4 regions of the Citrobacter freundii complex sp. 2025EL-00176 genome follow, and region 1 is predicted to be linked to each of the others. Evidence: predicted binding sites of a transcription regulator. Region 1 holds the regulator's gene; each other region holds the start of a gene.
What was found. Region 1 encodes CRP, which controls carbon source genes, mostly activating them, when cyclic AMP is high. Its sites were predicted from a motif close to ATGTGANNNNNNTCACAT; they were not measured.
Positions count from the first base shown of each region.

Region 1 (5,194 bases):
GCGCGCGATGCCGGGCGGCATATCAGCTATTTCGGTCCTGAAGCCAATGACTTTGGTCTGCTGGAACAAACCTTCATTGAATACGGCCAGACGGGAACAGGTCAGTCGCGCAAATATCTGCATACCTACGATGAAGCCGTACCGTGGAACCAGGTTCCGGGGACGTTTACCCCCTGGCAGCCATTGCCTGAACCGACGGATGTCCTGTTCTATGAAGGGCTACACGGCGGCGTCGTCACTCCACAGCAAAATGTGGCCCGGCATGTCGATCTTCTGGTCGGCGTGGTGCCGATCGTTAACCTGGAATGGATCCAGAAGCTGACCCGCGATACCAGCGAGCGTGGACACTCGCGTGAAGCGGTGATGGACTCGGTTGTGCGCTCAATGGACGATTACATCAATTACATCACGCCGCAGTTTTCCCGTACGCACATTAACTTTCAGCGCGTGCCCACCGTCGATACCTCAAACCCTTTTGCAGCCAAGAGTATTCCGTCGCTGGACGAAAGCTTTGTGGTGATTCATTTTCGCAATCTGGAAGGGATCGACTTTCCGTGGCTTCTGGCCATGCTGCAAGGCTCATTCATTTCCCACATCAATACATTAGTCGTGCCTGGCGGCAAAATGGGTCTGGCGATGGAATTGATTATGCTGCCGCTGGTCCAGCGTCTGATGGAAGGCAAAAAGATAGAGTGATGTATGGGATGTGCCCGATGGCGCTACGCTTATCGGGCCTACAAATCAGTATCGTTCTGTAGGCCGGATAAGGCCACGCCGCCATCCGGCGTCATGTGTTACGCAGCAACCACTTCATAGGAGTGGGTAATATTCACCGCTTTTTCCAGCATCAATGCCACAGAACAATATTTTTCCGCCGAGAGATCGACGGCACGGGAGACCGACGCATCTTTCAGATCGTGGCCGGTGACGATGAAATGCAGATTGATGTGGGTAAACAAACGCGGCGCTTCTTCACGGCGCTCAGAGGTGAGTTTCACTTCGCAGTTGGTCACATCCTGACGTCCCTTTTGCAGGATCGACACCACATCGATCGCGCTACAACCACCCGCGGCCATTAATACCATTTCCATCGGGCTCGGCGCTTTATCACCGGAGTTACCGTCCATCAAAATTTGGTGGCCAGAGGCGGACTCTCCGAGGAAGGTTAACCCCTCAACCCACTTTACACGCGCTTGCATATTTCGTAACTCCAATGTTTCAATTTTCCTGACAGATTACGCGTACATAACAATTCTCGCAACGGAAGGCGACCTGCGTCATGCTGAAGCGAGACACCAGGAGACACACGGCGAAAGCTATGCTAAAACAGTCAGGATGCTACAGTAATACATTGACGTACTGCATGTATGCAGAGGACATCACATTACAGGCTGCAGTCTATTTTTAGTAGCCCCCTTCCCAGGTAGCGGGAAGCACATTTTTGCAAACCCAGAGGCAGCGTCGTTTTCTGGCTCTGGAGACAGCTTATAACAGAGGATAACCGCGCATGGTGCTTGGCAAACCGCAAACAGACCCGACTCTCGAATGGTTCTTGTCTCATTGCCATATTCATAAGTACCCATCGAAGAGCACGCTGATTCACCAGGGTGAAAAAGCGGAAACGTTGTATTACATCGTTAAAGGCTCAGTGGCAGTGCTGATCAAAGATGAAGAAGGGAAAGAAATGATCCTTTCTTATCTGAATCAGGGCGATTTTATTGGTGAATTAGGCCTCTTTGAAGAAGGCCAGGAACGTAGCGCTTGGGTACGGGCCAAAACCGCATGTGAAGTCGCTGAAATTTCCTACAAAAAATTTCGCCAATTAATCCAGGTCAACCCGGATATTCTGATGCGCCTGTCTTCTCAGATGGCTCGTCGCCTGCAGGTCACGTCTGAAAAAGTAGGCAACCTTGCCTTCCTCGACGTCACCGGTCGTATTGCCCAGACTCTGCTGAATCTGGCAAAACAGCCTGACGCGATGACTCACCCGGACGGTATGCAGATTAAAATCACCCGTCAGGAAATCGGCCAGATCGTTGGCTGCTCCCGTGAGACCGTTGGTCGTATTCTGAAGATGCTGGAAGATCAGAACCTGATCTCCGCTCACGGTAAGACCATTGTCGTTTACGGCACGCGTTAATCCCGTCGAAATGGCGCGCTACCCGGTAGCGCGCCATTTTTGTTTGCTCCGATGTGGCGAAGACTGATTTATCACCCCGAGATCAACTACGCACTACGACAGACCCTGGTGCTGTGTTTACCTGTGGCTGTCGGTCTTATCATTGGTCAGCTTCATCTGGGGCTTCTGTTTTCCCTCGTACCTGCTTGTTGCAATATTGCCGGTCTTGATACCCCGCATAAACGTTTTTTCAAACGTTTAGTTATTGGCGCGTCGCTGTTTGCCGGTTGCAGCCTGATCATGCAGTTACTGCTGGCGCAAGCTATACCGCTGCCGCTCATCCTCACCGGCCTGACGCTGATTCTTGGCGTAACCGCCGAGCTAAGCCCGCTGCATGCGCGACTGCTGCCAGCCTCACTCATCGCGGCAATTTTCACGCTAAGCCTTGCCGGGAACATGCCCGTCTGGGAGCCATTGCTGATCTATGCACTGGGTACGTTGTGGTACGGTCTGTTCAACTGGTTCTGGTTCTGGATGTGGCGTGAGCAGCCGCTGCGCGAATCGCTCAGCCTGTTGTACCGCGAATTAGCCGATTACTGTGAGGCCAAGTACAGTCTGCTGACCCAGCATGCCGATCCAGAAAAAGCGCTGCCTCCGTTGCTGGTTCGTCAACAAAAAGCGGTGGATCTGATTACCCAGTGCTACCAGCAAATGCATATGCTGTCGGCGCATCACAATAATGAATACAAACGGCTGTTGCGTGCCTTTCAGGAAGCGCTCGATTTGCAGGAGCATATTTCGGTGAGCCTGCATCAGCCGGAAGAGGTGCAAAAACTGGTTGAGCGAAGCCACGCGGAACAGGTGATTCGCTGGAACGCGCGCACCGTTGCCGCCCGCCTGCGCGTACTGGCCGATGATATCTTGTATCACCGCTTGCCGACCCGTTTCTCCATGGAAAAGCAGATTGGCTCTCTGGAGAAAATCGCCAACCAGCATCCGGACAATCCGGTAGGACAGTTTTGCTACTGGCACTTCAGCCGTATTGCCCGTGTGCTACGGACCCAGCGCCCGCTGTATGCCCGTGATTTAATGGCGGACAAACAGCGGCGGTTGCCGTTGATCCCGGCGCTGAAAAACTATCTGTCGTTGAAATCCCCGGCGCTGCGTAACGCTGGACGCATTAGCGTCATGCTGAGTATCGCCAGCCTGATGGGCAGCGCCTTACATCTGCCTAAACCTTACTGGATTTTGATGACCATCCTGTTCGTCACGCAAAATGGCTATGGGGCGACCCGGGTGCGTATTTTGCATCGCTCGGTGGGTACACTCGTCGGACTGGTGATTGCGGGCGTCACATTGCACTTTCATATTCAGGAAGGTTTCACGCTGGCGGGCATGTTGCTGATAACGTTAGGCAGCTATCTGATCATTCGCAAAAACTACGGCTGGGCCACCGTTGGCTTTACGGTTACGGCGGTATACACCCTGCAGTTGCTGACGCTGAACGGAGAGCAATTTATCGTGCCGCGGTTTGTCGACACGGTGATTGGCTGCTTAATCGCCTTCGGCGGCACGCTCTGGCTGTGGCCGCAGTGGCAGAGCGGCCTGTTGCGTAAGAACGCCCACGATGCGTTAGAAGCCGATCAGGAGGCCATTCGCCTGATCCTCAGCAACGATCCGCAGGCCACGCCGCTGGCGTATCAACGCATGCGGGTCAATCAGGCGCATAACACGCTGTTTAACTCACTGAATCAGGCAATGCAGGAGCCAGGATTCAACTCGCACTATCTGGCGGATATGAAACTGTGGGTCACGCACAGCCAGTTCATCGTTGAACACATCAACGCGATGACCACGCTGGCAAGGGAACATACGATGCTGACGCCGGATTTGGCACAGCGGTATCTGGAATCCTGCGAAATTGCGCTTCAGCGCTGTCAGCAGCGGCTGGAGTATGACGGACCGGGAAGCTCGGGTGATGTGAATATTCTCGAAGCGCCAGAGATGCTGTCCCACGGCCCGTTAAGCACCCTGGAGCAGCATCTGCAAAGGATATTGGGTCATCTGAACACCATGCACACCATTTCGTCGGTCGCATGGCGTCAACGACCACACCACGGCATCTGGCTGAGCCGCCGACTGCGGGATATGAAAGGTTAAGATCGACTGCCGGATGCGCTACGCTTATCCGGCCTACGAATCACACCTTACCCATCCGGCAATCAGGCAATCAGGCAATCAGCCCACCACCTTCGCCACCGCCTGCGCAAAACGCTGCATCCCTTCCTCGATATCTGCCTGTTCTACCACCAGCGACGGCGCGAAGCGCATCACGTCCGGTCCGGCATTCAGCACCATCACCCCTTCGTGCGCGGCAGCGTAGAGGAAATCACGTGCCCGACCCTTAAACTGCGGCTTCAGCTCGGCACCAATCAGCAGCCCCATCCCGCGAATATCACTGAAAATATCGAACTGCTGATTAATCTGCTGCAAATGCTGCACAAACGTCTGACGTTTGCCCTGAATACCTTCCAGAACTTCCGGGGTGTTGATGATATCAAACGCGGCATCTGCAACCGCACAGGCCAGCGGATTACCGCCGTATGTGGAGCCGTGTGAACCTACATGGAACGCGGAGGCAATTTCCTGGGTGGTCAGCATGGCGCTCACCGGGAAGCCGCCGCCGAGCGCCTTGGCACTGGTGAGGATATCCGGCGTCACGCCGTAGTGCATATAGGCAAACAAATCGCCGGTACGCCCCATCCCACACTGCACTTCATCAAATACCAACAGCGCCTGATGCTGGTCGCAAAGTTGACGCAAACCTTGCAGAAATTCCGGGGTTGCCGCAGTAACGCCGCCTTCCCCCTGAATTGGCTCAACCACCACCGCACAGGTGTGATCGTCCATCACCGCTTTTACCGCATGCAGATCGTTAAACGGTACATGGATGATATCCGCCGGTTTTGGTCCAAAGCCGTCGGAATATTTCGGTTGCCCACCAACAGATACGGTAAACAGCGAACGTCCGTGAAACGCATTATGGAAGGCAATGATTTTGGTTTTGAACGGGCT
Region 1 is NZ_JBRYHT010000008.1:64,516-69,709, forward strand. It holds gene ACVXHP_RS16080 (phosphoribulokinase) at 1-696, shown strand, start outside; gene ACVXHP_RS16085 (OsmC family protein) at 795-1,199, opposite strand; gene crp (cAMP-activated global transcriptional regulator CRP) at 1,508-2,140, shown strand; gene ACVXHP_RS16095 (YccS/YhfK family putative transporter) at 2,192-4,279, shown strand; gene argD (bifunctional acetylornithine/succinyldiaminopimelate transaminase) at 4,358-5,194, opposite strand, start outside.

Region 2 (5,194 bases), on a different contig from region 1:
CTGACTCATCCATTCGAAAACCGTCAGATCGTTTTCAAACTCATATTCATGATCCTGCGCGTAGTAACCGACCTGCGCGTTTTCGGACCACTTCACGGTACCGTTGTCCGGCTGCAAAGCGCCAACCAGCGTTTTCAGCATGGTAGATTTACCCACGCCGTTAGCACCAATGATGGCAACCTTTTCCCCCACTTCCAGCAGCAGGTTGAAGTTTTTAAACAGCGGGCCTTCATCAAAGCCTTTCGCCAGTGCTTCCACTTCCAGCGCGTTACGGAACAGTTTCTTATCCTGCTCGAAGCGGATGAACGGGTTCTGACGGCTGGACGCTTTCACTTCGTCGAGCTTGATCTTGTCAATCTGACGCGCACGAGAGGTCGCCTGACGAGATTTCGATGCGTTAGCGCTAAAGCGGCTGACGAAGGATTGCAGGTCGGCAATCTGCGCTTTCTTCTTGGCGTTATCGGCCAGCAGACGTTCACGCGCCTGGGTTGCCGCCGTCATGTATTCGTCGTAGTTACCTGGGTACACACGCAGTTCGCCGTAGTCGAGATCCGCCATGTGCGTACAGACCATGTTCAGGAAGTGACGGTCGTGCGAAATGATGATCATGGTGCTGTCACGTTCGTTCAGCGTCTGCTCCAGCCAGCGGATGGTGTCAATATCCAGGTTGTTCGTTGGTTCGTCGAGCAGCAGAATATCCGGGTTAGAGAACAGTGCCTGGGCCAGAAGCACACGCAGCTTCCAGCCGGGTGCGACTTCGCTCATCGGGCCGTAATGTTGTTCTACCGGGATACCCACGCCCAGCAGCAGTTCGCCCGCACGCGCTTCCGCAGAGTAGCCGTCCATTTCACCGTACTGAACTTCGAGGTCAGCCACTTTATAGCCGTCTTCTTCGCTCATTTCGGCCAGCGCGTATATACGATCGCGCTCCTGCTTCACTTCCCACAGTTCACCATGACCCATGATTACGGTGTCAAGCACGGTGAACTCTTCAAAGGCGAACTGATCCTGACGCAGCTTACCGATGCGCTCATTCGGATCGAGGGAAACGTTACCCAGCGTCGGTTCGAGATCACCGCCGAGAATTTTCATAAAAGTGGATTTACCGCTACCGTTCGCGCCAATCAGGCCGTAACGGTTGCCGCCGCCAAATTTGACGGAAATATTTTCAAACAGCGGCTTACTGCCGAACTGCATGGTGACGTTGCTGGAAACTAACACTGGCGTATCCTGAAAGAGAAAGAAATATGTGACAAACCGCTTATTATGCCATAAGTCTACGATAAGATCGCCCCTTCATGCTGAAGGGCTAAAGTGAAAGCAAAAGGAAAAAAATGTGATTTAGTACACATCCGAATTCCTTGTTGCTCAGATTGCACATATAATGCGTGCCCAACACTACATAAATCTCAACCCACTGGCCTGCCTGGCACTGAATCTCGCATACATGAAGATGAATATGAAATTGACAACGCTTTTCGCGGCGGCACTTGCGGTAGTTGGTTTTTGCAACACTGCCTCAGCCGTCACGTACCCGCTGCCTACCGATGGTAGCCGTTTGATTGGCCAAAACCAGGTCATCACCATTCCTGAAGGCAATACCCAACCGCTGGAGTATTTTGCGGCAGAATATCAGATGGGTCTGTCTAACATGCTGGAAGCGAACCCTGGCGTGGATACTTTCCTGCCGAAGGGCGGCACCGTACTGAACATTCCTCAGCAATTGATCCTGCCGGATACCGTGCATGAAGGTATTGTTATCAACAGCGCTGAAATGCGTCTGTACTACTACCCGAAAGGCACCAACACCGTTATCGTTCTGCCGATCGGTATCGGCCAGTTAGGCAAAGACACGCCGATCAACTGGACCACCAAAGTAGAACGTAAGAAAGCGGGCCCAACCTGGACGCCAACGGCGAAAATGCATGCGGAATACCGCGCTGCGGGCGAACCGCTGCCAGCCGTGGTTCCGGCAGGTCCGGATAACCCGATGGGCCTGTACGCACTGTATATTGGCCGTCTGTATGCTATTCACGGTACCAATGCTAACTTCGGCGTTGGCTTACGTGTCAGCCACGGTTGCGTCCGTCTGCGTAACGACGACATCAAATTCCTGTTTGAAAATGTGCCGGTCGGCACTCGCGTACAGTTTATCGATGAGCCGGTGAAAGCCACTACCGAACCAGACGGCAGCCGTTACATCGAGGTGCATAACCCACTGTCCACCACTGAAGCACAGTTTGAAGGCGGGGAAATCGTACCGATTACGCTGAACAAGAGCATTACCAGCATCACCGGTCAGTCTGACGTCGATCAGTCCGTCGTTGAGCAGGCGGTACAGAACCGTTCTGGTATGCCGGTTCGTCTGAACTAATCTGCTATACATGCCCGATGGTGCTACGCTTATCGGGCCTACCAACGCAGTAGGCCGGATCAGGCGCCAGCCGCCATCCGGCGCCCCACATCAATTACATCACCTGCAGCAAACCATACCCTACCAGTCCCGCCCATATCAGCATCGGCAGCGAATACCAATGAAAACGCCACCAAATCCGTCGGTCGTTTGCCATGCGTAAAGCGATAAGATTTGCCAGCGATCCCGGCAGCAGCCCGAAGCCGCCCACATTAACTGCCCAGGCCAGCAGCAGCGTCGGCGGAACGTAGTTCAGCAACAAAATTGTACTGGGCACATTACTGATAAACTGCGACAGGCCAATGGCCGTCAACCAAAGACCCGGCGCAGAGAGCGTGCCAATCTGGTGGGTTATCCCCTGCAAGGCCGGTAGCTGCGTCAGCAAATGCACATCAATGAACATCGCCATAAACACCAGCAGCAGCGTCCAGTCCACGCTGAGAATGACGCGACGCGCCAGAACCATGAACCCCGCCGCCACAATCGCCAGCCCCCACAGCTCTTGTTTTAACTCCAGTGCCGCCAGAAAGATGAGATACAGCGCCAGACAGCTCCACACCAGGCGTGGTTGCCAGTCCGGCGCGCGCGTACCGGTATGATAGTGCAATGCTTTGTTTGGGAAACTGAACCAGCAAAGCACCACCAGCGTCAGCATCATGGCACCCGCGAGCGGCGCCATCTGCCAGGTAAACGCGGTAAATGACAACCCGGAGCGTCCCCACATCAGGATATTTTGCGGATTGCCTATTGGCGTCAGCAACGATCCGGCGTTCACCGCCAGCGCCTCAAAGATAATCAGGCGATTCACCGGAATGGCGCACAATTTTTTCAGGGTGATGGTCAGCGGGACAACAATAAATAACGCAACATCGTTAGTCAGAAACGTCGACAGCAGCGCTGCCGCCAGCACCATGAATATCGCCAGTTGGCGTTCTGTGTGAAAACGGCGGGTCATCTTGCGCCCTAACACGTCGAAGTAACCGCTTAACTCCACACCTTTGGTCAGTAGCATCAGGCCGCTAAGCGTAATGATGGTGTGCCAGTCAATCGCGCCAGGCCATGACCGGGGCGTAAATGGCGTGAACACGCTCAGTACAACCCCGACGATGATTAACAGCTGGAAAAAACGATCGCGCTGCAAGGCGCGTAGTAAAGGAAAACTCATTCAGAGCCAGTTCCTTGCTGTTGCGTAAAACGGCTAAAAGCCTCCAGCGTTTCCTTACTGACGTGGTGCTCCATTCCCTCAGCGTCACGCCGGGCAATTTCCGGGCTGATACCTAACATCAACAGGAAATTTTCCACAATCTGATGCCGCTCTCGGCTCTCCTGGGCCAGGCGTTCGCCTTCTGCGGTTAAAAACACCCCGCGCCAGGGGATCATTTCAATCAACCCGACTGAAGCAAGGCGCTTCAACATTTTGGCAACCGTCGGCTGGGAAACCCCGAGTCGGGCAGCCATATCCACCTGGCGCGCTTCACCCACCTCAATAATGAGATCGGAAATCAGCTCTACGTAGTCATCAATCAGCTCGCGGCGATGCGCCTCCCGGACCTGACGAAATCCTTCAACGTGTTCTTCGACATTCACCAATTGCGTCACTTTTTTTGTTGTTGGCATACCTGCGCGACGACTCATTCTGCTTCCTCGTTACTGTGACGCGTTAACGGCATCTGATTAGAGAGCGCTCATTGTAAACCAGAGTTGCCTGGGCACAAAAAATTAACGTTTTAGCAATAGCTATATAATATAGCCTGTGCTATATCTGTATATAATAAAGACATCCCTCAAGGACTGATGGGATCGTGAAGTCAGGAGGTTTATATGAATGAATTTAAGAGGTGTATACGCGTGTTTAGCCACTCTCCCTTTAAAGTACGGTTGATGCTGATCTCTATGCTGTGCGACATGATTAACAGCAAACCAGAGCAGGATAAACCTTCAGGAAAATAATGCGGCGTCGCGGTACGCCGCTCCCTTCCCCTGCTGTCAGCTGGGTACAGTAGTGGTTTTCGTCCCAATAACCCTGCTTTTTGTCAGTTTTGCCACCTCTCTCGCAAAACAATTTCCTTGTAGTAGTTGACCTTCTCTCATGCACACTCTATCTTTTCGCAGCCCTGCGTATATTGCGGCTCGCGGATGCGGACCCTATCCCTCTTCTCGCTCTCTCAGGCAGGCAATGACCCTTAACGCCAGGGTAAGCACATGGCGTTTTTGCATTAGTGGCGTATGAATTTAACCCTCAAAGATTCAATCATTGCTCGTAGCCGGGCCATTAGTCCGTGGACTGGCCTCTATTTCTTGCAGTCTATGCTGATCAACCTGGCGTTGGGCTATCCGCTTAGCTTGCTCTACAGCGTTGCTTTCACCTGTATATTAATACTGCTGTGGCGCAGCGCCCCGCGCGCGCAGAAAGTGCTGATTGGCATTTGCTCACTTATTGCGGCAATGTACTTCCCGTTTGGTCAGGCTTACGGTTCGCCTAACTTCAATACGTTGCTGGCGCTGCATTCAACCAATATGGAAGAGTCCACCGAGATCCTGACCATCTTCCCCTGGTACAATTATCTGGTTGGGGTATTTATTTTTGCCCTCGGCGTTATCGCCGTACGCCGTAAAAAAGAAGCACAGAAGCGCATCTGGAATAAGTACGACAGCCTGTGTTTGTTGTTTAGCGTCGTCGCGTTTTTTGTTACCCCGGTACAAAATCTGGCCTGGGGCGGCGTGTTCAAGCTTAAGGACACCGGTTATCCGGTTTTCCGCTTTGCCAAAGACGTGATCGTT
Region 2 is NZ_JBRYHT010000001.1:152,794-157,987, reverse strand. It holds gene ACVXHP_RS00790 (ABC-F family ATPase) at 1-1,221, opposite strand, end outside; gene ldtB (L,D-transpeptidase) at 1,454-2,374, shown strand; gene ACVXHP_RS00780 (anion transporter) at 2,469-3,578, opposite strand; gene mntR (manganese-binding transcriptional regulator MntR) at 3,575-4,048, opposite strand; gene mntS (manganase accumulation protein MntS) at 4,235-4,363, shown strand; gene ACVXHP_RS00765 (phosphoethanolamine transferase) at 4,640-5,194, shown strand, end outside.
Region 2: a site for CRP is predicted at 1,335-1,352, ahead of ldtB (L,D-transpeptidase). Genes of this name have one in related genera too.

Region 3 (5,194 bases), on a different contig from region 1:
CTTGCCCTGCAAATGCGTTCCACACTCTTCCAGCAGATCCTGCGCCTGCTGGGCCAGCTCCAGGACGTTTTGTGTTCCGATGGTGCTATACGGATGCGTGGGCGCCTGAGTACGCAGCGCATTCAGACCGGCTTCTATCTCCACCACCGGTTGACCATCGGGCAAGTTGCTGAGCAAATCCAGTGAGCCGGAGGAAAAATGCAGGGCGCTTTGGCCGCGCGTGACAATCGTGCAGCGCAACCCGCTTTTTTGCAACTGCAGGCCGCACAGCAGTCCGGCCAGGCCGCCGCCGATAATGACGGTATCAAATTTCATCCTGGTGCTCCTTTTCCAGACCGCACAATCCCTGATAGACCCAGCGCGTGAATTCGCTTTCGCGCAGCGCATCTCCCCAGGCGATAGGCTGCACGCCTTTCCAGCGCTCATTGAGGAAATCGGAAAGCTGGGTGATAGATTGCGCAGCGGTGGTGACATTAAAACGTTGCAGCAAACCTGCGGCGCGGCAGGCGCACAATTCGCCCTGGCAGGTCCCCATACCAACGCGGGTACGGCGACGTAAATCGAGCAGGCTGTTGACGGTTAGGTTCTCGACGGCGTATTGCACTTCGCCCGCGGTGACCGCTTCACATTCACAAACCAGGCTACGGTGCTGACGGCCTTCGCTAAGCCACGCCGGGGTGCGATCGCCGTGACGGTAGACTGCCGAGCCGCGCAACGGCGCGGGCAACGAAATTACGCGTTTCAGCGTGTGCTCGGTGGATTCCTGCGAGCCGGGCAGCGCGGTGTCCGCCGTGGTGCAAGGTTGAGAATTGCCCAGCTTACGGCAAACGGCATCGGTGGCCCATTCCGCCATCAGACGGTAGGTCATCAGTTTGCCGCCGGTAATGGTGATAAACCCATCCAGTCCGTCACGTTCGGCGTGATCGAACAGCACAATACCGCGGCTGACGTTACGACCGCTTGGATCGTCGTCGCTGGCGACCAGCGGTCGCACGCCTGAGTAGGCGCGTAAAATGCGCGTTTTCGCCATAATGGGCGCCAGTTTCTCGCCCTCACGTAGCAGAATATCGACCTCTTCGGCGGTGACGCGGTTGCTGTCGATATCGTCGTAGTCAATGTGCTGCGAGGTGGTGCCGATGAGCGAAATGGTATCGCCAGGCACCAGAATATCGGCGTCAGAGGGTTTACGGCAGCGGTTAATGACATGCTGGTTTATGCGATGATCCATAATCAGCAGTGAACCTTTGGCCGGGAACATCCGGATACTCAGATCGGCATATTCGGCAATGCGCTGGCCCCAGATCCCGGCGGCGTTTACCACCACCGGCGCATGCAGGGACTGCATCTCACCCGTCAGATGATTGCGCACGTTAACGCCGCAAACCGTTGTCCCTTCACGAATCAGTCCCGTCACTTCATGCGCCGTTAAGATAACCGCGCCATGCTCACGCGCATCCAGCATGTTGGCGGCGGTTAAGCGGAAAGGATCGACCGTACCGTCCGGCACTTTGACTGCGCCAATCAACTGTGGGTTGACGGCGGGTTCGATAATGCGCGCCTGCTTAGGGTCAATCGCTTCTGCGCGAATACCGGCCTCTTCACAGGCGCGAATAAAGGTAGCCTGGAAGGAGAGCTCATCCTCCGGCAGGGTAATAAACAGACCGTCCGTCGGCTCAACGCAATGACGGGCGATACGTTTCAGAATCTGGTTTTCGCTGATGCACTCACGGGCAGATTCAGCGTCGGTGACGGCGTAGCGTGCACCGCTGTGCAGCAGGCCATGGTTACGTCCGGTCGCGCCCGTGGCGATATCGTGGCGTTCCACTAAGATGACGCGCAACCCGCGCAGCGCACAGTCGCGTGCGATCCCTGCACCTGTTGCTCCTCCACCAATGATAATCACGTCACTTGTTTGCGAGTCGCGAGTTTTCATTGTTTTTCCTCACAGTTCGTTTTTTATCATTTAGCCACATAAAAAACATGGATTGTTTGATTTCGCGCATAATCGCTCATTATTCGAAAATGAAACGTGATTCCGTGCGCCTTTATGAACATTTGTCATAAATCTGTAACAATATGTGCTGCGTTTCACATTTTTGTTATGTATCTTTCCTTAACATCGCGGCCACACTGGGAGCGGTAGGGTAGTAATGACGAACTGCAGTGTTTACTTCGAATGAAAGACGGCCACGGAGGCTACACTATGTTGAGTATTTTTAAACCAGCGCCACATAAGGCGCGTTTGCCTGCTACGGAGATCGACCCGACATATCGTCGATTGCGTTGGCAGATTTTCCTGGGGATTTTCTTTGGTTATGCCGCGTACTATCTGGTACGTAAGAACTTCGCCCTGGCGATGCCATATCTGGTTGAGCAGGGTTTCTCTCGTGGCGATCTGGGTTTTGCCTTATCTGGTATCTCCATCGCTTACGGATTTTCGAAATTCATCATGGGGTCCGTTTCGGATCGCTCGAATCCGCGCGTTTTCCTGCCAGCAGGTTTGATTCTGGCTGCTGCAGTGATGTTGTTTATGGGCTTTGTGCCGTGGGCGACATCGAGCATTGCGGTAATGTTTGTGCTGCTGTTCCTCTGCGGATGGTTCCAGGGGATGGGGTGGCCGCCGTGTGGCCGTACCATGGTGCACTGGTGGTCGCAGAAAGAACGTGGCGGCATTGTTTCCGTCTGGAACTGTGCGCACAACGTGGGCGGCGGTCTGCCTCCTCTGCTGTTCCTGCTCGGTATGGCCTGGTTCAATGACTGGAAAGCGGCGCTGTATATGCCTGCTTTCGGTGCGATCGTTGTCGCGCTGTTTGCCTTTGCTCTGATGCGTGATACGCCGCAATCCTGTGGTCTACCGCCTATTGAAGAGTATAAGAACGACTACCCGGACGATTACAACGAGAAAGCGGAAGAAGAGCTGACTGCGAAGCAGATCTTCATGCAGTACGTACTGCCAAACAAACTGTTGTGGTACATCGCTATCGCCAACGTGTTTGTTTATCTGCTGCGCTACGGCATCCTGGACTGGTCACCGACCTACCTGAAAGAAGTGAAGCATTTCGCACTCGATAAATCATCCTGGGCCTACTTCCTGTATGAATACGCGGGTATTCCGGGCACGCTGCTGTGTGGTTGGATGTCGGATAAAGTCTTCCGCGGCAACCGTGGTGCGACCGGCGTGTTCTTTATGACGCTGGTGACTATCGCGACCATCGTTTACTGGATGAACCCGGCAGGGAACCCGAACGTTGATATGGCTTGTATGATTATCATCGGCTTCCTGATCTACGGCCCGGTTATGTTGATCGGCCTGCACGCGCTGGAACTGGCACCGAAAAAAGCGGCGGGCACGGCGGCAGGCTTTACCGGACTGTTCGGTTATCTCGGCGGTTCTGTGGCGGCGAGCGCCATTGTCGGCTACACCGTTGACTTCTTCGGCTGGGACGGCGGTTTTATGGTGATGATTGGCGGTAGTGTGCTGGCGGTGATTCTGCTGGTGGTCGTCATGATTGGCGAAAAACGCCATCACGAAGAAATGCAGCTGAAACGTAACGGGGGCTAATTAATGAAAACCACATTGAAAAGTCTCAGCGTGGCGCTGATGCTGGCAGGTATGGTTGTTAGCAGCGCGGCGGTCGCCGCCGATAAAATCGTGATTGCGCATCGTGGGGCAAGCGGTTATTTACCGGAGCATACGCTGCCCGCGAAGGCGATGGCCTATGCTCAGGGCGCGGATTATCTGGAGCAGGATTTGGTGATGACCAAGGATGACCATCTGGTCGTCCTGCATGACCACTATCTGGACCGCGTCACCGATGTCGCTGAGCGTTTTCCGGATCGTGCGCGTAAAGATGGACGTTATTACGCTATCGATTTTACGCTTGATGAGATCAAATCGCTGAAATTTACCGAAGGCTTTGATATCGAAAATGGCAAAAAGGTCCAGACATACCCAGGGCGTTTCCCAATGGGTAAATCTGATTTCCGGGTGCACACTTTCGAAGAAGAGATTGAATTCGTTCAGGGACTGAATCACTCAACCGGTAAAAACATCGGCATTTACCCGGAAATGAAGGCGCCGTGGTTTCATCACCAGGAAGGGAAGGACATCGCCGCGAAAACGCTGGAAGTACTGAAAAAGTACGGGTATACCAGCAAAAACGACAAGGTTTACCTGCAGTGTTTTGATGTCGCGGAGTTAAAGCGCATTAAAAATGAACTGGAACCGAAGATGGGGATGGACCTCAATCTGGTGCAGTTGATTGCGTACACTGACTGGAATGAAACTCAGGAGAAAAAGCCGGATGGTAGTTGGGTTAATTACAACTACGACTGGATGTTCAAACCGGGTGCCATGAAGCAGGTTGCGCAGTATGCGGACGGCATTGGGCCGGACTACCACATGCTGGTTGATGAGAAGTCTAAGAAAGGCAATATCTCGTTAACTGGCATGGTTAAGGACGCGCATCAGAACAAGATGGTGGTGCATCCTTATACCGTTCGTGCCGATCAGCTACCGGATTACACCACTGACGTAAACCAGTTGTATGACATTCTGTATAACAAGGCGGGCGTTGACGGGTTGTTCACCGACTTCCCCGACAAAGCAGTGAAATTCCTGAATAAAGAGTAATGGCACAAGGCCTGTGATGCACCTCCGGTCACAGGCCTGATTGGATAACGTTCTTAACTGCTAGATAAGGCCGTCTGCTGTCAACGTTTCCATACAAGCCTGCAGGAGAAATAAAGGGCTGCCGTCCACCGGTGGCTCTTTTGCCAGTAACGATATCTGTCGATAGAACGTCGGCTCCAGCGCCACCGAGCGTATCTCCCCACCAATGGCTTTCAGCGTCAATTCCGGTAATAACGCAATACCCAGTCCCTGCCGAATAAAGCTCATCGCGGTATCCGGATGGTTAAATTCGTATTTAATAACCGGCTCAATACCTTTCTCTTTAAATAGCGTCATGATGCTTAATTCATAGCGACCTTTACTGATAATCAGCGGTTCTCCCACCAGTTGTTCAACCTTAACCGCGGTATTGGCAGCCAGGGGATGGCTTTCGGGAACCACGACGGTAAATTTGTCGCGATAGATCGGTACGCAGTACATGCCAGTCACCGGAAAATGCACAAATCCAGCATCAATATCCCCACTGCGCAGAGAATCCACGATCGCCGTGCTGTTCTCTTC
Region 3 is NZ_JBRYHT010000021.1:44,585-49,778, forward strand. It holds gene glpB (glycerol-3-phosphate dehydrogenase subunit GlpB) at 1-315, opposite strand, end outside; gene glpA (anaerobic glycerol-3-phosphate dehydrogenase subunit A) at 305-1,933, opposite strand; gene glpT (glycerol-3-phosphate transporter) at 2,204-3,562, shown strand; gene glpQ (glycerophosphodiester phosphodiesterase) at 3,566-4,633, shown strand; gene ACVXHP_RS23285 (LysR family transcriptional regulator) at 4,694-5,194, opposite strand, start outside.
Region 3: a site for CRP is predicted at 2,077-2,094, ahead of glpT (glycerol-3-phosphate transporter). Genes of this name have one in related genera too.

Region 4 (5,194 bases), on a different contig from region 1:
ACGCTTACCCGTCCGGAAGTTTTATTCACCAGCGAACTGATAATGCCGATGGTGGTGGATTTACCTGCGCCATTAGGTCCCAAAAGCGCATAAAAATCACCCACTTCGACTTGTAAATCTATGCCGCGTAGCGCCTGCACGCCACCGGGATAGGTTTTCTTAAGTTCTTGAAGTTCCAGAGCAATGGTCATGGTTTTTTACTTACCTTACGTTCTGACATTTTATATATAGTTTAATTAATGCTGGAGTTACCCTATATTAGCCCATCGAATTTATCTGGCTTCGGGTCGTACAACTCCATGAAAGACATAGATACACTCATCAGCAACAATGCACTATGGTCAAAGATGCTGGTAGAAGAGGATCCCGGATTTTTTGAAACGCTGACACATGCGCAGAATCCACGTTTTCTATGGATTGGATGTTCCGACAGCCGCGTTCCCGCTGAACGATTGACCGGTCTTGAACCGGGCGAATTATTTGTCCACCGTAATGTCGCCAATCTGGTTATTCACACCGACCTGAACTGCCTCTCAGTGGTTCAGTATGCGGTGGATGTGCTGGAAGTGGAACATATTATTATTTGTGGCCACTACGGATGCGGCGGCGTCCAGGCGGCGATTGAAAATAAAGAACAGGGGCTGATTGATAACTGGTTACTGCACATTCGCGATATCTGGTTTAAACACAGCTCACTGCTGGGCGAAATGCCGCAGGAACGCCGCATGGACACCCTGTGCGAACTGAATGTCATGGAGCAGGTCTATAACCTGGGTCATTCAACGATTATGCGATCGGCCTGGAAGCGCGGTCAGAAAGTCACGATTCACGGCTGGGCCTACGGTATCCATGATGGCCTGCTGCGCGATCTCGACGTCACCGCCACCAGTCGCGAAACGCTGGAGCAGCGCTATCGCCAGGGTTTATCTAACCTCAGCCAGAAACACTGCAACCATAAATAATGTGACATTGCCGGGAGGCGGCTATGCCTTACCCGGCCTACAAACCTGCGCCGTAGGCCTGATAAGCGAAGCGCCATCAGGCACTCCAGCCAATTACTCGTCCAGCAGCACCACTTTGCCAACGTACGGCAGATGGCGATAACGCTGAGCATAGTCAATGCCGTAGCCGACCACAAACTCATCTGGAATAGAGAATCCGATAAACTCGACCGGGACATCAACTTCACGACGGGAAGGTTTATCCAGCAGCGTACAGATAGCCAGGGATTTCGGCTCGCGCAGGCTCAGAATCTCACGCACTTTAGACAGCGTGTTGCCGGAGTCGATGATGTCCTCGACAATCAGCACGTCCTTGCCACGAATGTCTTCATCCAGATCTTTCAGGATCTTAACATCACGCGTGGTAGACATTCCGCTGCCATAACTGGATGCAGTCATGAAATCGACTTCGTGGGAGACATGCACTTCACGGCACAGGTCCGCCATAAACATAAATGAGCCGCGTAACAGACCAACCAGCACCATATCGCTGCCGCTGTCCTTATAACGTTCGTTAATCTGACGTCCCAGTTCAGCAATACGCGCTTTGATCTCCGCTTCCGGGATCATGACTTCAACAGTATGTTTCATATCTCTAACCATATGATTTAAAAACAAATCACTCAATGCTTACTTTTAATAAGCGAGCATCTAAGCGCAAGGCACGCAGTATACCAGCAAAAGCATTCATACGCGGCATCTGTTGATAAAGTTCATAATGTGACAATCGTCACGCGTTTTAACTCCTATAATTAACTGCTATTAAAGAAATAACACCTGTGATGGTATTTTTTATGGCAAATAACAACGTACGATCCCAACGACTTATCGTGACACTGAGTGCTCTGTTCGCGGCACTTTGTGGACTCTATCTCCTGATTGGCGGAGGCTGGCTGGTCGCCATCGGTGGCTCCTGGTATTACCCGATAGCGGGCCTGGCCATGCTCGGCGTGGCCTTCCTGCTATGGCGGAGTAAACGCTCCGCGCTTTGGCTGTATGCCGTCCTGCTTCTCGCCACCATGGTTTGGGGAGTGTGGGAAGTCGGCTTTGATTTCTGGGCATTAACACCGCGTAGCGACATCCTGGTCTTCTTCGGTATCTGGCTTATCCTGCCGTTCGTCTGGCGTCACCTGATCGTCCCTTCCAGCGGTGCGATAACGGCGCTGGTCGTCGCACTACTGATTAGCGGCGGGATCCTGACCTGGGCGGGTTTCAACGATCCGCAGGAAGTACACGGCACGCTGAGCGCGGAGACCATCCCGGCCGAAGCAATTTCACCGGTGGCCGACGAGGACTGGCCCGCTTACGGGCGTAATCAGGAAGGTCAACGCTACTCACCGTTAAAACAAATTAACGCCGACAACGTACATCAATTGAAAGAAGCCTGGGTATTTCGTACCGGTGATTTAAAACAGCCGAACGATCCGGGTGAAATCACCAATGAAGTCACGCCAATCAAAGTTGGAGATACGCTCTATCTGTGTACCGCCCACCAGCGTCTGTTTGCGCTTGATGCGGCGAGTGGTAAAGAGAAGTGGCATTTCGATCCCCAACTCAATACCAACACCTCTTTCCAGCACGTGACCTGTCGCGGCGTTTCTTATCATGAAGCACGTGCCGATAACGCCAGCCCGGAAGTGGTTGCTGACTGTCCGCGCCGCATCATCCTGCCGGTGAACGATGGCCGTCTGTTTGCCCTGAACGCAGAAACGGGCAAGCTGTGCACAACCTTCGCCAATAAAGGGATCCTCAACCTACAGACCAACATGCCGGATACCACGCCGGGTCTGTATGAACCGACGTCACCTCCCATCATCACCGATAAAACCATCGTGATTGCCGGGTCGGTGACCGATAACTTCTCCACCCGCGAAACCTCCGGCGTTATCCGTGGCTTCGACGTGAATACCGGTAAGCTGTTGTGGGCGTTCGACCCAGGCGCCAAAGATCCCAATTTCATCCCGTCAGATGAACATACGTTCACCTTTAACTCACCAAACTCCTGGGCCCCGGCGGCCTACGACGCGAAGCTGGATCTGGTGTATCTGCCGATGGGCGTCACCACACCGGATATCTGGGGCGGTAACCGCACGCCGGAGCAGGAACGTTATGCCAGCGCCATCCTGGCGTTAAATGCCACGACCGGGAAGCTGGCCTGGAGCTATCAAACCGTTCACCACGATCTGTGGGATATGGACTTACCGGCGCAGCCGACGCTGGCGGATATCACCGTTAAAGGGCAGAAAGTCCCGGTCATTTACGCCCCGGCGAAAACCGGTAACATCTTCGTGCTCGACCGCCGTAATGGTGAACTGGTGGTCCCTGCCCCGGAAAAACCGGTGCCGCAGGGCGCAGCCAAAGGTGATTACGTCAGCAAAACCCAGCCGTTCTCCGACCTGAGTTTCCGTCCGCAGAAAGATTTGAGCGGCGCGGATATGTGGGGGGCCACCATGTTCGACCAGCTGGTGTGTCGCGTGATGTTCCACCAACTGCGTTATGAGGGCATCTTCACCCCGCCTTCGGAGCAAGGCACGCTGGTATTCCCCGGCAACCTGGGCATGTTCGAATGGGGCGGCATCTCCGTTGATCCCAACCGTCAGGTCGCCATTGCTAACCCGATGGCGCTGCCGTTTGTGTCGAAGCTGATCCCACGCGGCCCTGGCAATCCGATGGAGCCGCCGAAAGATGCCAAAGGCACCGGCACAGAATCAGGGATTCAGCCACAGTACGGCGTGCCGTTTGGCGTCACGCTGAATCCGTTCCTGTCGCCATTTGGCCTGCCGTGTAAGCAGCCAGCCTGGGGATACATCTCCGCGGTGGATCTGAAGACCAATGAAGTGGTGTGGAAAAAACGTATTGGCACCCCACAGGACAGCATGCCGTTCCCAATGCCGGTTCAGGTGCCGTTCAATATGGGGATGCCGATGCTGGGAGGGCCGATCTCCACCGCCGGTAACGTGCTGTTCATAGCCGCGACCGCCGATAACTATCTGCGCGCCTACAATATGAGCAACGGTGAAAAACTGTGGCAAGGCCGTCTACCTGCAGGTGGACAGGCGACACCGATGACCTATGAAGTGAATGGCAAGCAGTATGTGGTCATTTCCGCAGGCGGTCACGGCTCATTTGGTACGAAGATGGGCGATTATATCGTGGCGTACGCATTGCCGGACGACGCGAAGTAAAATGAAAAGCGCCCGCTGTGTTGCGGGCGTTTTTTTATTCAAACTTCAGTGACAGTAACGAAGCCTTCGCGGCGTCCTGGTACTGCGACACCAGATCTTTGGTCATATTGAAGGAGACCTGCACCGCTTTCTCATTTTGCGAGGTAACCAGCAGCAGGTTGAGAATTTCAGTATCCGGCGCTTGCGAGCGGAAGGTAATCAGCCACGCTTTATGCCCGTCAACCGTGACGGGTTCCGCCTGCGGCTTGAAGTTGGTCAGCATTTTCAGCGTCGCGTCCTTTGCCATATCCAACTGAGCGGCAGGCAGCGCGTTGCGCCCGGCGGTAATGCCTAAAGACGCTTTACCACGTTCATCACCGTAAATCACCTGCGGACGATTTTCGGAAGGGTATTTGATTTTTGCCATCTCGTCCGGCATGGGCGTGAGCGTCTGAGGGATTTCGAGGCTTAAATTCAGTTTCGAAATCTGTTGGCGTTCCATCTTCATCGCGGCCTGCGCAGAGACCGCCAAAAGCATGATAAACGATGCTGCCAGTACATTACGGAAAAGCGTCATGAATACCTCTTGGAATGAGTGATTAACTCCCTCAGTATATGCACGCTTTTACTCGACGATAGGGTAATAATCCGTTTTCGTAATAAACGTTTAGCGGATAGCGCCACCGCTATCCGACACTGTTTATACGGTAAAACCGAGCATCATGCCGGTATCTTCATGCTCTAACAGATGGCAGTGCGCCATGTAGGCATGCTCTTTCGGCGCGTCGTGGTCAAACTTCACCAGCACCTCGCTGACGCCGCCTTCTACCCGTACCGTGTCCTTCCATCCCGCGCGGTGCGCGGCAGGCGCGTTGCCATTCTCAGACAAAATGCGGAACTGGGTGCCGTGAATATGGAACGGATGCAGCATCATGTCGCCCTGACCGGAAATCACCCAGCGCTCATGTTGACCTTTTGCTGCAGCAAACATCGGCTTATTCATATCAAACGCCAGACCGTTAATCCGGT
Region 4 is NZ_JBRYHT010000006.1:182,790-187,983, reverse strand. It holds gene ACVXHP_RS14185 (ABC transporter ATP-binding protein) at 1-191, opposite strand, end outside; gene can (carbonate dehydratase) at 300-962, shown strand; gene hpt (hypoxanthine phosphoribosyltransferase) at 1,056-1,592, opposite strand; gene ACVXHP_RS14170 (glucose/quinate/shikimate family membrane-bound PQQ-dependent dehydrogenase) at 1,796-4,186, shown strand; gene ACVXHP_RS14165 (hypothetical protein) at 4,221-4,742, opposite strand; gene cueO (multicopper oxidase CueO) at 4,866-5,194, opposite strand, start outside.
Region 4: a site for CRP is predicted at 1,720-1,737, ahead of hpt (hypoxanthine phosphoribosyltransferase). Genes of this name have one in related genera too.